2 linked regions of the Filimonas effusa genome follow. The protein of the gene in region 2 interacts with the protein of the main gene of each other region in a pairwise test. Links are inferred from orthologs where the notes say so. Each region holds a gene or a part of one and is shown on either strand. Other genes may lie near its edges.

Region 1 (6,261 bases), on a different replicon or contig from region 2:
CCGTTCTCTGTCTGTATTTTATGATACCACTTTACCTGTGCAGCCTGTGACTTCAGCGGTTCAAAAAGCTCACAGAGACGACGGGTGATGGCTTTCTGAAAAAAGACTTCATAAGGTTCCGTATTTCCTGCCGGCAGCTTATCAAACTTTATTCTAATAGCTGCTTTGCTGTCACGTACCCCTTCACGGGTGAAGCAAACCAGCGCTTCTTTAGCAGGTTTCGACAAGTGGGAATAATAATCCTTTATTTCCTGCAGGTCGGGCTTACAGGCTATATAGTCTGTTTTTCCTTTTTCCTTGATGATATGCAGCGACTCCACTACCTGGTGATCGGTTAGCATACGGTGAGGAGAGAGTAATAATACCGTCTTATGATCGTTCTGAGATACAGCCATGAGAATAAAAGCTGCGAAAATAAGGAATAGAAAAAAGCAGCCCGGTATCGGGCTGCTTCTTTTTTATTGCCTTAAGGCGGAATTTGAATTTTATTTCTTCTATGGCATCAATGACCTGCCTACCACCTCGCGGAAAGGCCAGGGTATTACCGCCATAAGCACCACCAGCGCGAGAGTGAACAGTATTGCCGCCTTTTTGTGTTTGGCAGCGTCAGGAATAGCTTTGCGCGCTACACCTTTGCCTATGGTGATAAGCACAATCGCAATAACGGTTCCAAGTGGGTGCTCTACAAGGTAAAAACGCCAGAAAGCGTCTTTCATCACACTTGTCCCCTCAGGAACATTCATCCAGCCAAAACGGCCGAAAATAACCTGGTAAAGACCTATCAGCAGGGTAGTATGCGCCGAGATCATCAGAAACAGCCCCAGCTTTTTATCAGCGGCGGTATATGGCTTATTCAAGGCAGAGAAATGACGCACAATATTTACCACGAGTAAAATCAGGATCACCCAACGGAGAAAACTATGCAAGTGTAGCAGTCCTATTTCCATAATTCATCATTTTAAGGCAAAGTAATTGGGGAAAAGGGAAAAAACCAAAATAGATGACAGATCGTGGAACAACCGCATGACCAGAATACAGGCAAAAAGAAACTGGGAGGGTGAAAATGGGGAGTTTTTGGCGGAATACGGCAGGGGCCATTACATTTGTGTTATGAAAAAAGCGGTAGGAGTTATTGCCCTCTTTGGTTTTATGACACTGAATACAGGATGCGGCAGCAATGGTAAAGAAGAACAGCAAACCGAAAATAACGACGCCTTGCCGGCAGCCGTGGAAAAAATGCAGGCGGCGGTAAAACAAAAACCCGACAGCACAGGCTTAAGGCTCCGGCTGGTGGATATGCTTGATAGCATAGGACATTATAAGGAAGCAGCCGCAGAAATGGACAGCCTGCTCGTTAAAGACAGCTCCAACTATGGCCTCTGGTTTACCAAGGCACAGGTCCTCGAACACAGCGGAGACACTACAGGCGCGATAAAAGGCTATTCAAACGCCATCAGGATCTATGCAGCACCCGATGCCCTGTTATCCCTGGCGAATTTATATGCCGAGAAAAAAGACAAAAGAACGCTTGATGCGCTGGCTACCGTACAACAAATGCGGCTGGGACGCGAAACCGACGCCAATTGCGCCTTTATAGCAGGTGTTTATTACGCAAGAACAGGAAATGCCGCCGCCGCACTGGAACAGTTCGATAACTGTATCGCCAACAACTACACTTACATGGAAGCTTATATCGAAAAAGGCATGCTCTATTTCGACCGTAAAGAATATAAACAGGCAATGGAAGTATTCCGGTTCGCCTCCACTGTAAATACGCTCTATGCCGATGCCTATTACTACCAGGCCAGGTGTTACGAAATGATGGGACAGAAAGACAGCGCCATTCTGCGCTTTAAACAGTCTCTGAGCCTCGACAAAGGATTGAAAGAAGCCCGGGCAGGACTGAAAAGACTGGGAGAATAGTAATAAATGGTGGTATCATATTTTTAGATCTCAATACAAACAGATAATTATTATACGATGGCCATAATAGCACCTTCTCTCCTGGCAGCCGATTTCCTGAGGCTGTGGGATGAGTGTAAGATGATTAATGAAAGTGAAGCTGAATGGTTTCACCTCGATGTAATGGATGGCAGATTTGTGCCTAATATCAGCTTTGGACTGCCGGTGATAGAACATATCCGCAAAACCACAAAAAAGGAATGCGATGTTCACCTGATGATAGTAGAGCCTGAAAAATATACCACTGCATTTAAAGAAGCGGGCGCTGATAGGTTAACCGTGCATTATGAAGCCTGCACACACCTGCACCGTAACGTGGAAATGATCCGCCAGCTTGGTATGAAGGCAGGCGTCGCCCTTAATCCGCATACACCCGTTCTCTTGCTGAAAGAAATACTCCCCTATATCGACCAGGTGTGTATCATGAGCGTAAACCCCGGCTTTGGTGGCCAGCAGTTCATCCCTACCTCGTTGAAAAAGATAGCTGAATTAAAACAAATGATCCGGGAAAGCGGCTACCCCGTACTTATACAGGTAGATGGCGGCGTATCCGTAAATAATGCAGCAGCCTTGGTTAACGCAGGGGCCGATGTACTGGTGGCAGGCAGCAACGTGTTTAAAGCCGAAAACCCCACTGCTGCTATAGCACAGTTAAAAAAGGCAGGGAGTTTTTCAGAAGTTTAACCAGCGGTTTTGTTCAGGATTAACAGGCTGTTAATTTCCACAAGCTGTGCATAACATCTGTTGGAAATGGATGGTATTAAAGTTAAATTTGGATACACACGCAACCGTACTCCGAAAACAAGAACAGAATGAAAGATCTGTCAATTGTTATATTGTAGCCGGCATTGAATTTGGAGTATCTCTTTTACATTGTTCACCCAAAAGTGAGTACCTTGACAGAAACCATCATCAACCTGGACACCGTGAATCCAATAGAATTTTTTGGTGTCAACAACCGGAAGCTGGACCTGCTAAAGAAGAAATTTCCGCTGTTAAAGATCCTGTCCAGAGGAACACAAATTAAATTAAGCGGAGCTCCTGAGCATATCGAAACAGCCAAGGAAAAGATCGACCTCATCGTACAGTACATGGAACGTAATGGCGATTTGAGCGCGAATTATTTTGAACAGATCTTAGGAGGCGATGATGCTGAGATCATCGACAATTTTGTAGAAAAAAATCCCAATGACATCCTGGTATTCGGGCCTAACGGAAAAACAGTAAGGGCCCGTACAGCTAACCAGAAACGCATGGTACAGGCTGCCGACCGCAACGACATCGTTTTTGCCATTGGACCCGCAGGTACAGGTAAAACCTATACCGCAGTAGCGTTGGCAGTGCGTGCGTTGAAAAACAAAGTGGTTAAGAAAATTATTTTAACACGCCCCGCCGTAGAAGCAGGTGAAAGTCTCGGCTTCCTGCCCGGCGACCTGAAAGAAAAGATCGACCCATACCTGAGGCCTTTATATGATGCGCTGGACGACATGATCCCCGCAGATAAACTGGGATATTATATGAGCACCCGCACCATAGAAATTGCTCCGCTGGCTTATATGCGCGGCCGTACACTCGACAACGCCTTTATCATCCTCGATGAGGCGCAGAATACAAATGATCTGCAATTAAAGATGTTCCTGACCCGTATTGGAGCCAACGCAAAAGCGATCATCACCGGTGACCCCACACAGATCGACCTGCCTAAAAACCAGCGCAGCGGCCTTGAAAAGGCAACCCGGATCCTGCGGAATATCGATGGTATCGCTCATATCGAACTCGACGAAGAAGACGTGGTACGGCACAGGCTCGTAAAAGCAATCATCAAAGCGTACGACAAGGAGAAAGAAAAAGAAGAAACCAGGTACTCGCATTCCTCATGATTATTATGAATGTATCGTTTATTAAAAAGAGGTGGCTGTTAAGCTGCCTCTTTGCTTTTGCCTGTAGTGCCTGTAACCCCTATAGTACGGCTTCAGACAACACACAACAGCTGCAGCTGGCAGAATGGAAGGCCGCCAGGCAAAAACATTCGCTGGAATGTATCGATTCTGCCCGTTTGATCCTGAAAGACGGCGATATTATCACCCGTACAGGCAACGACTTCACCAGCCAGGGCCTACGGCAGCTTTGCCAGTTGGATGCCACCTACTCGCATTGTGGTATTGTAAGCATCTCCGATAGTAATATTTATGTCTACCACGCATTGGGCGGCGAGATCAACCCCGATCAGAAACTGAAAAAAGAAACGCTCGGCAATTTTTGCGATGCCCTGGATAACCTGGGCTTCGGTGTGTTTCGCTTTCCCTTAACAGCAGATCAGAACGGAAAGCTGCACAAACTCCTCTCCCATCATTATGCCGCCGGACTGCCTTTTGATATGAAATTTGACCTGCACACCGATACTGCTATGTATTGCTCCGAATTTGTGTACAAAATGCTCGAACAGGCATCCGCCTACGGCTTCCGGTTCCGCAAAGATACCCTTAACGGCCTCGCCTATGTAGCTCCGGACCGCATTTTCCTGCACCCGCGCTGCAGCGAAATAAGAAGATATGTATATTAAGCATTCAGCTTTCTGTTTCCCGATGCAATGTTATATCTTGCCGGCATAAATTAATCTTATGAAGCAATTGTTCCTGTTATTCCTGGCCGGTTTTGTACTGGCAGGTATGGTTGGCTGTAAGTCAAACGGACCTGAAAACACCATTAAAAAGTTTTTCCACGCACTTGAAAACAAAGATTTCGCTGAAGCGAAAAAGTATGCCACCAAGGATAGCGAAACGCTGTTGAATATGCTGGCTTCTTTCCCGCAGCCTGCCGATTCTGCCAAGGCTAAAAAGGAGAAAAACGAAGAAATTAACGTTGCCAACGTAAAGATCAACGGCGACAATGCTACTGCTGAAGTAATCTCTAAAGACAAAAAAGCACCCGTTACCATTAGCCTCAAGAAAGAAGAAGGCCAGTGGAAAGTTGCTTTCGATAAAAGCTCCGTTATGAAAATGGCAATGGATGCCATGCCTCAAAACGGTGCTATGCCCCATGCAGCGCCTGAAGTTGGTATAGATTCAGCTGTTACGCTGCCAGCCCCTGTTGATTCCACTAAGTAATTACAACGGATTTATGCGTTTATTTCTAACCCTGATAGCGGTTGTGGTAACAGGTATTTCCTGCGGCTCCGGTAACGAGACGCAGGAACCTGCTACCAGCGCACTTGATGCCGGCCGCTCTTTTATCGACGACTGCCTCAAAGGCCGTTTCAAACAGGCAGCCTTTTATATGATAAAGGATGACGAGAATGTCGCCGGCCTGGCTAAACTCGAAGAAAGCTTCAACAGCAAAGGCAGCTCCGACAAAAGTCAGTACAAGCAGGCATCCATTATGATAGAGAACGTTGAAACTGTAAACGATAGCACAACAATCCTCAGTTACAGGAACTCGTTCGACCGCATAGCAAGAAAACTGAAAGTAATAAAGCGGCAGGAAACATGGTTAGTGGATTTCAAGTACACTTTTAGTGGAAATATGTAATATTGTATCAATACGCCCAGGATTTGAACTTTATTTTTGGTAATGGATAACCCATTACCTTTGCAACCTCTATAAAAATTTATCTTATCTTATGATGAATGTTCTGCATCCCTGGCATGGCGTTCCCTACGGCGACAACGCTCCTGAATATGTAAATGCGGTAATCGAAATATCGCAGGGCTCAAGAGCCAAGTACGAAATAGATAAAGCCAGTGGATTACTGAAGTTGGATCGTGTGATCTATTCTTCATTCCATTATCCTGTAAACTACGGTTTCATCCCCCAAAGCCTCGGCGACGATAAAGACCCGCTCGACATCCTCGTGATCACTTCTTTACCCGTACAGCCCCTGACGCTTATTGAGGCCAAAGTACTTGGTGTAATGCAAATGATCGACGGCGGCGACGGCGATGATAAGATCATTGCAGTAGCGGCAAAAGACCCAAGCGTAAACCATTATAACGATATTGATGAACTGCCTCCTCACTTCTTCAGTGAGTTACGCCATTTCTTCGAAGAGTACAAAACCTTGGAAAACAAGAGTGTACGTGTAGAAGATTTTGGCAATCAGGCAAAAGCCTTCCAAATCGTGGAACAGGCCATCTCCTTATACAGGGATACCTACGTTTCAAAAAAAGGGTAAGTTTTGCCCAACGGATACCGGATATGTCAGTCATAATCTTCAGCAGCGATTGACGCGTATAGAAAATTAACCATTATGACTCTACTGGTATTTCTACTGTGCATACTGGCAGCCTCGTATATCGCCGG
Region 2 (8,036 bases):
ACCTTTCCGATATGGTAGACAGGAGTTAGCCTATGTTCCCGGATCACAGCCAATGGCAGTTGCATCGACCGGCTTTTTAAACAATTAGCTGCATTTGTTTCCGGCGCGGTATGGAGGCAGTATGTAATAAAAAAGAAAAGACGCCGATTTTGCGACGTCTTTTTAAAATCTGTAGTCCCGACAAGAATCGAACTTGTATCTAAAGTTTAGGAAACTTCTATTCTATCCATTGAACTACGGGACCAGCACCGAAAATGATTTTTCGGGACTGCAAAAATAGTGGAATCATGCATTCCGGCAATCTAAAATCCCAATTTTGTGTAAACCCCTATCTTTGCCGCTCGAAAACAGGTGTATGAAGTTTTACAATTTGCTGATTAAATATCGTTTCTGGCTTGGAATTCTCGCGATCGTTCTGGCTGTTGTTGTGAATGTGAACGCAGGTTTCTGGCCGGCCTTTATCCTTTATCTCATTGGTGTTATTGCTATTGCGGGTCATTTTTTCATTGGTCCTATGCGTCTTATACAGGAGCCCATGGAGGCGGGGAATATGGAAGAGGTGGAAAAGATCCTCAAGTCTATCTGGTTTCCCAACCTGCTTTACAAGCCTATCCGTTCTACTTATTATACGCTGAAAGGCCATCTGGCTATGGCTACCCAGGATTTCGATACTGCCGAAAAGCATCTCAAAAAGAGCTCTTCCCTGGGCGCACCAATGCCGGAAGCCGAAGGCGCCAATAAATTACAGCTGGGTATGATGGCTATGCAAAAAGGCGACCTGCGTAATGGTGAAAGCTATATCCGCGCTGCTATCCGCGCTGGCCTGGCCGACAAGGAAAGTGAAGCGGTTGCCTACCTGAGCATGTGCCAGATCTTTATGAATAAAAGGGAGTTCAGGGCGGCGAAAGACTTTTTCCGCAAGGCTAAGGCTTGCAAACCAACTACTAAAGAGGTGCTGAACCAGATTAAAGAGATTGAAAAATATATTTCCCGTATTCCGGGATAGGGATTTCCCCGGAAGGGGACTTTACGTAAAAAAGGGATCAATTCTGTTGATCCCTTTTTTATTGCCTGAGCTCTGCCTGTGATAAACTGACTGCTACATTTGCTTGCGGGGGTTACCCGGATCTGCAATCTTATTCTTTACTTGCCATTGAAATCTTATGAAAGAAGAAACGCTAGTCTTTGCTGACAAAAAATTACAACCCGATCTGGCACTTGCTTTACATGCGCTTGGTAAGAATGCGACATTACTGGAACAGGTAATGGCGGAATGCGGCATTACAGACAGTATATGGAAGTTTTACGGTGCTTCGAGCGGATGGACGCTGCAATGCAGAAGCGGCAAAAAGAATCTCTTTTACATTCAGCTCGCCGGCACCGGATTTAATGTATGGTTTACACTTGGCAAGGCAGCTAAACAAAAGGTATTGGAGGATACACAGCTGGCAGCAGTTCATGAGGAACTAAGTGCGGCAAGGGAGTATACGGAAGGCACCAGCTTCTGTGTTAAGGTGCGGGCGAAGAAAGACCTTGCCCCGATTGTTAAGCTGGCAGAAATAAAGGCTGGGAAGTAAGTGCTATTTGTTCTATTGGCTGCGAGACCTGGCACATCAAAAGCCGTTGACAGGGGCTGTTTGATGTGCCAAGCCTGGTTTTATTTCGCTTTAGCTGGTTTTATATTTTTACGGTAGTAATTGCAGACCTCTGTCAAGCCGCAGTCGTAACATTTTGGGGTACGGGCGAGGCAGGTATAGCGGCCGTGTAAAATGAGCCAGTGGTGGGCTTTGTGGATGAGTTCGGTGGGGATGTTCTTTACCAGTTCTTTTTCTACGGCCAGCGGGGTTTTGGCCCCGGTGGTGGTGAGGCCCAGGCGGGCGGAGACCCGGAAAACGTGTGTGTCTACAGCCATGTTGGGTTGTTCGTCTATTACCGAGGTTACCACATTGGCTGTTTTGCGGCCTACGCCGGGCAGTTTAATGAGTTCATCGACGGTCATGGGGACTTCGCCGTTGAAGTCGTTGATGAGCATATTGGCCATGCCAATGAGGTGTTTTGCCTTGTTGTTGGGATAGGAGATGCTTTTGATGTAATAAAATACATCTTCGAACGAAGCCTGGGCAAGGTCGTAAGGGTTGGGGTATTGGGCAAACAGGGCCGGCGTGGTCATGTTTACGCGCTTATCGGTGCATTGTGCGGATAGGATCACTGCTACGAGCAACTGATAAGGGTTGTCGTAAAAAAGCTCTGTTTCCGCGTCGGGCGTATGCTCCTGGAAATAATGGATTACGTACTGGTACTTTTCTTTGCGTGTCATAATGTTCCTGAAGACACGAAATTACCGGTTCACTTTAAATCTGCCGCGGTTTCTGTTAGAATAGCTGAGCTGTTACGATCGTAAAGGTAGGTGAGTATCGCCTGGATACTGCGTTGGGAGGGGGATTTGATCTTTACGGAATCCAGTGTATCGGTAGCTTCCTGCATTACATTCAGCTTTTCCCTCAATCCCCAGTTCTCCTGCAGAATCTCTTCGGTTAATAACCTGTCCGGTACGGAGAGATCGCCGTAGAGATAAAGCAATAAGTCATCAGTTGTACATGTCTGCATATCTTCTGCTGCTAAATAAAACACTGGTAATATAACGGACCCCTGAAAAGGATATTGCGCCGGAATTTACTTTTTTTTGCTGGTAGCTGCCGGTTCAACGAGGAAAATATCTTCATTATCGCGCTTCATATAGAAGTTTTCGCGGGCATATTTCTCGAGTGCAGCGGGATTTTGCTGGAGATCTATGAGCTGTTGTTTCGTACGTATGATTTCGTCCTGGTAGAATTGTTTGCTTGACTGCAATTCGCGCAACTGTTTTTTCCGTTCCATTTGGGTAAAGACGTCGTTGCGGTCGAAAAACAGCAGCAGGATCACAAAAGCCACCAGGCTTACGAGGTACTTGTTCTTCAGGATAAATAAGACTGTTTTCGCTGCTTTCTTCATATAAAATAAAAACGACCGGTATTACCAATCTTTTGATAAAGGTAATACCGATCGTTTAATCAAAAAAGGGAACTATTTGCCGAATTTGATCTTGCCTTTAGGATAGATAGCGCTTTCGCCTAAAGCTTCTTCGATACGGATCAGCTGGTTGTACTTAGCCATACGGTCGGTACGGGAAGCAGAACCGGTTTTGATCTGGCCGCAGTTTAATGCTACAGCGAGGTCGGCAATAGTAGTATCTTCCGTTTCACCGCTTCTGTGGCTCATGATGGTTGTGTAACCGCTTCTTTGTGCCAGTTGAACAGCGTTGATTGTTTCAGTAACGGTACCGATCTGGTTTACTTTTACCAGGATGCTGTTTGCGGTATTGGTATCGATACCACGTTGTAAGATTTTGGTGTTGGTAACGAACAGGTCATCACCTACGAGCTGTACTTTATGACCGATAGCGTCGGTGAGTTTTTTCCAGCCGTCCCAATCTTCTTCCGCCATACCGTCTTCGATAGAAACGATGGGGTATTTGTTCACCCATTCCTGCCAGTAAGCTACCATTTCATCGCTGCTGATAGACTTGCCGGAGCTTTTATAGAATTTGTATTGGCCGTCTTTGAACATTTCGCTGGAGGCTGCGTCGAGGGCGATACCGATTTGTTCGCCTACTTTGTATCCTGCAGATTCGATAGCCTGTAATACAGTTTCGATCGCTTCTTCGTTGCTTTGGATATCGGGAGCGAAGCCGCCTTCGTCACCTACGTTAGTGCTGTAGCCTTTTTTCTTCAGAACAGATTTCAGTTCATGGAAGATTTCAACGCCCCAGCGTAAGCCTTCGCTGAAGCTTTCGGCGCCTACAGGAACGATCATATATTCCTGGTAGTCGATTTTGTTATCGGCGTGAACACCACCGTTAAGGATGTTCATCAAAGGCATAGGAAGAACAGTAGCGTTAACGCCACCGAGGTAGCGGTATAAAGGCAGGCTGCTTTCGAGGGCTGCAGCTTTAGCTACGGCCATAGATACTGCCAGGGTAGCGTTTGCACCCAGTTTGCTTTTGTTTTCAGTGCCGTCGATTTCGAGCAGTTTGGCGTCAACACCGGTTTGGTCGTTGATAGACCAGCCAATCAGTTGTTCAGCAATAATATCGTTAACGTTGGCAACTGCTTTTAAAACGCCTTTACCTACGTAAGTTTTTTTGTCGCCATCGCGTAATTCTACAGCTTCATGGATACCTGTAGAGGCGCCGCTGGGTACAGCTGCGCGGCCAAGGTGTCCGCTTTCAGTTAAAACGTCAACTTCTACTGTAGGATTGCCGCGGCTGTCTAAGATCTGACGCGCGTGGATGTCAGCTATGTAACTCATGATTAAATTGGTTTAAAATTGGTTATTTAGAATATCCTGGTTTTATAGTTTGCGCTGCAAATAAACGGCTTTTTGTGCATACGAAAACTAACCTTTATTTGCCCAAAAGCTGTATAAAATCATCTTCTGTAAGAATTCTTACTGTATTGATCTTTTTCGCCTTCTCCAGTTTGCTGCCTGCGTCTTCTCCTACTATCAGGTAATTAAGCTTGCTGCTAACGCCGCTTAACAACTTTCCTCCGTTGGCTTCGACCATGGCCTCAGCCTCACTGCGCTTGAGTTTGGACAAGGTGCCGGTGAACAGGAATGTTTGTCCGTGTAACGGAGTATCGTCAGTTCCTGCGTTATGTTTTTTGTGATTCTGCAGGTTTAGTCCGAGGTCTTCGAGCTGTTTCAGCAGTTCGAGATTCTGTTCGTTATGGAAAAACTGGTAAATACTGTTCGCCACTTTTATTCCAACATCTTCGAGTTGCTGCAGTTCATCTTCTGTTTTATCCTTCAATTCCATGAGGTTGGATACTGCGTTGGCGAGAGTTTTGGCGGTTGTTTCGCCTACAAAGCGGATGCCCAGGGCGTAGATGAGGCGGTACAGGGGTTGTTGTTTTGATGCTTCTATCGCGGCCTGGAGGTTTTCTATCGATCGTTTGCCATAGCCTTCGAGCTGGCCTATGGCGGAGAAGTTGAGTCCGTAGATGCCGGGGACATCTTTCAGCAGGTCCAGTTCATAAAAGCGGCGGATATTGGCTTCGCCGAGGCTTCTGATGTCCATGGCATCTTTGCTTACAAAGTGGATCATGCGTTCGAGCACCTGTGCTTTACATTCTATATTGATGCAGCGCCATACGGCTTCGCCTTCTGTTTTAAAGAGCTCGCTGCCACAAACTGGGCAATGGCGGGGGAAGACGATTTCTTCTTCTGTGCCATCGCGTCCTTCCGGGATGGACTGTACGATCTGGGGGATCACGTCGCCGGCGCGTTCTATTATCACGGTATCGCCTTTACGCAGGTCTTTTTCCCTGATATATTCTTCGTTATGTACGGAGATGCTGCTTACTGTTACACCTGCCAGGTAAACCGGGTCGAGCTTGGCAACTGGAGTAACGGCGCCTGTTCTTCCTACCTGGAATTCTACGTCCCGTAAGCGAGTGGTAGCCTGTCGTGCCTTGAACTTATATGCTGTTGCCCAGCGTGGGTGGTGTGTTGTCATGCCCATTTGATCTTGCAGGGCGAGGCTGTTGACCTTTATGACCATGCCGTCTATTTCGTAGGGCAGGGTATCGCGTAATGCTTCGTAGTCGGTAACGTGGCGTATCACTTCGGCGATGCCTGTTACGACCTGCTTTTCTTCTTTTGGAGAGCGGAATCCGCATTCCCATAACAGGTCGAGAGAGCCGGAATGGGTGCCGAGCGGAGCGTTTTCGGGCATGGGATGGTCGCCTTCGCGGCCGTCGATGGCGAGTGTATGGCCATCTGTTGTTACGTAATAGCTTATATGGTATAAAAACGCGTCGAGATTGCGTTTAGCGACATCTTTGGGATCTTTCATGCGGAGGCTTCCGCTTGCGGCATTACGGGGATTGGCGAGCAGGCTCAAGCCTTGTGCGGCCTGTAGTTCATTGAAGTTTTCGAAGGCTTTCTTGCTCATGATGATCTCGCCACGGATCTCGATCTGCTGGATGCCATATTTTGAAAAGGGTGCTGATAATGGTATGGAGCGGATCTGTTTAATGTTGGTGGTGATCTCTTCTCCTTCGACACCATCGCCGCGTGTTACGCCGCGAACGAGGATATCATTTTCATAGAGGAGAGAAATACTTGCGCCATCGAATTTGGGTTCTATGCAATATTCAACTTCCTGCAAACCTGTTAATTCCTGTGCTTTCCGGTCCCAGTCGGCCAGTTCTTCGGCGTTGCTGGAGTTTTCCAGGGATAACATGGGTACGAGGTGTTGAACCGTTGGGAAGGTTTTGGTAAGGTTTGAGCCTACGCGTTGCGTTGGCGAGTCGGGTGTTATCAGGTTAGGATGGGCTAACTCTATTGCTTTTAGCTGTTTATATAATTTATCATAGTCGGCATCGGGAATGAGGGATTCGCTGAGGACGTAGTAACGATATTCGTGGAATCGTAACACTTCTCTCAGGTGTGCTAACTTCTGTTCGTTTACGTCTCCATCGCTTAGCAGTTCCCGCGTTCGTTGCTGAAGTTGTTTCACCTGTTCTTCGGAATACATATTGTGTAGTTGATCGGTAAAGATAAAAATAGTTGTATTTTCGGTTCGTTATTATTTGTCTTCGATTAAAGCGTTAAGTGTTGCCAGTGTTATGAATAAGGAACCTGCCAGTGTATCAGCGTATGATACAGCTTACCCACGAATTGCAATGACTGTTGATTGTATCATCTTTTCTTTTGATGGCAATGAACTGAAAGTGCTGTTATTGCATGAGCCGGACCGGCCTAACGATCAATGGTCTTTAACGGGCAAGTTTGCTTCTGATGAAGAGGAGCTTGATGATGTGGCCTGCCGCGTATTACAACAGCATACGGGAATTGAAAGTGCCTGGGTGGAGCAGTTGCGTACTTTCATTCATCCGCGTCCTGCGGGGAAGGTGCTTACTGTTGCCTATTGTGCGCTTATAAACAGCAAAGACCAGCAGCTGCAGCTTTCGGGCAGTTTGCTGCAATGGCATAGTGTGCGGGAGTTGCAGTTCACGGAGTTTGGGCATAAAGATCTTGTGAGCTATTGTTACAAGTGGCTGCAGAAGCGGATACAGGAGCATCCTCTTGGGTTTAACCTGTTACCGGAGAAGTTTTCGCTGAGGGAGATGCAGAATCTTTATGAAGCTGTGCTTGAGACGCGGCTTGACAGAAGGAATTTCCGTAAAAAGTTCTTCGCCATGGACCTGTTGGTTGATACCGGCGAATATGAAAATGATGTACCACACCGTCCTGGTAAGCTATATACCTTTAATTTCCGCAAATACGAGGAATGTAAGCCGAATGGCACGGGCATCACTTTTCTCTGACCCATTATTCTATCTGTTTTCTTTATAAAAGGCAGCGCTTTTGGGCGCTGTTTTTTTTTGGATTATATTTCAACTACTTTTACGCACTAACAGATTTGCATATGTTGTACTCAATGACAGGTTATGGACGCGCAGAACAGGCAATCGGAGAAAAGACTTTCCTGGTGGAACTGAGGTCTCTTAATGGGAAACAGTTTGACCTGCGGTTAACTTTACCGGCCTTATTGAAGCCGTTTGAATTTGATGTGCGCACCACCCTTAGTGAGCAACTGGAGAGAGGTAGTGTGGAATGTATCATAACGCTCAAGCAAAACGGGGCTGCAAAACCGGTTGCCATTAATACTGAGCTGGTAAAAGCTTATTATCAACCTGTGGCGCAGCTTGCCAAGGATCTGAATATTGAAATGGACAATATCCTGAGCACCTTGCTGAAGTTGCCTGATGTTATTGCTCCCACCAATGAAATCCTCAATAAAGAAGACTGGCCGCGATTTGAGGCTATTCTTAAAGAGGCTATTGGTCAGCTTATGGCGCACCGTGTAGAGGAAGGTAAAATTCTCGAGGCCGATATGCTGCAGCGTATTGCGAATATAGAAACGCAGCAGGCTATTGTTGCCAGGCTGGAGCCCAACAGGCGCGCCAAGATCAAAGAAGGCCTGGTTAAGG

What was found.
Region 1: the proteins of eno (region 2) and rpe interact in binary tests that used the Escherichia coli proteins (3 or more experiments, as listed by UniProt). The link is inferred for Filimonas effusa from one-to-one orthologs.

The regions. Positions count from the first base shown.
Region 1 is NZ_SDHZ01000001.1:2,060,705-2,066,965, forward strand. What follows is about bases 950-3,813. They hold rpe (ribulose-phosphate 3-epimerase), read left to right. Parts: upstream 950-1,980; coding sequence 1,981-2,646; downstream 2,647-3,813. Other genes in these bases: ESB13_RS07650 (tetratricopeptide repeat protein), read left to right, coding at 1,111-1,923; ESB13_RS07660 (PhoH family protein), read left to right, coding at 2,859-3,813. Also shown: ESB13_RS07640 (DEAD/DEAH box helicase), read right to left, coding at 1-395; ESB13_RS07645 (hypothetical protein), read right to left, coding at 495-947; more of ESB13_RS07660, read left to right, coding at 3,814-3,842; ESB13_RS07665 (C40 family peptidase), read left to right, coding at 3,848-4,525; ESB13_RS07670 (Rv0361 family membrane protein), read left to right, coding at 4,584-5,069; ESB13_RS07675 (hypothetical protein), read left to right, coding at 5,083-5,490; ESB13_RS07680 (inorganic diphosphatase), read left to right, coding at 5,582-6,133; ESB13_RS07685 (sulfite exporter TauE/SafE family protein), read left to right, coding at 6,209-6,261. UniProt on the Escherichia coli protein: Catalyzes the reversible epimerization of D-ribulose 5-phosphate to D-xylulose 5-phosphate.
Region 2 is NZ_SDHZ01000003.1:334,173-342,208, reverse strand. Bases 2,206-5,141 are described here. They hold eno (phosphopyruvate hydratase), read right to left. Parts: upstream 4,348-5,141; coding sequence 3,064-4,347; downstream 2,206-3,063. Other genes in these bases: ligA (NAD-dependent DNA ligase LigA), read right to left, coding at 4,442-5,141; ESB13_RS19310 (FtsB family cell division protein), read right to left, coding at 2,674-2,991; ESB13_RS19315 (hypothetical protein), read right to left, coding at 2,347-2,607; nth (endonuclease III), read right to left, coding at 2,206-2,317. Also shown: ESB13_RS19330 (tetratricopeptide repeat protein), read left to right, coding at 356-1,006; ESB13_RS19325 (DUF3788 family protein), read left to right, coding at 1,164-1,577; more of nth, read right to left, coding at 1,658-2,205; more of ligA, read right to left, coding at 5,142-6,577; ESB13_RS19295 (NUDIX hydrolase), read left to right, coding at 6,669-7,370; ESB13_RS19290 (YicC/YloC family endoribonuclease), read left to right, coding at 7,472-8,036. UniProt on the Escherichia coli protein: Catalyzes the reversible conversion of 2-phosphoglycerate (2-PG) into phosphoenolpyruvate (PEP). It is essential for the degradation of carbohydrates via glycolysis.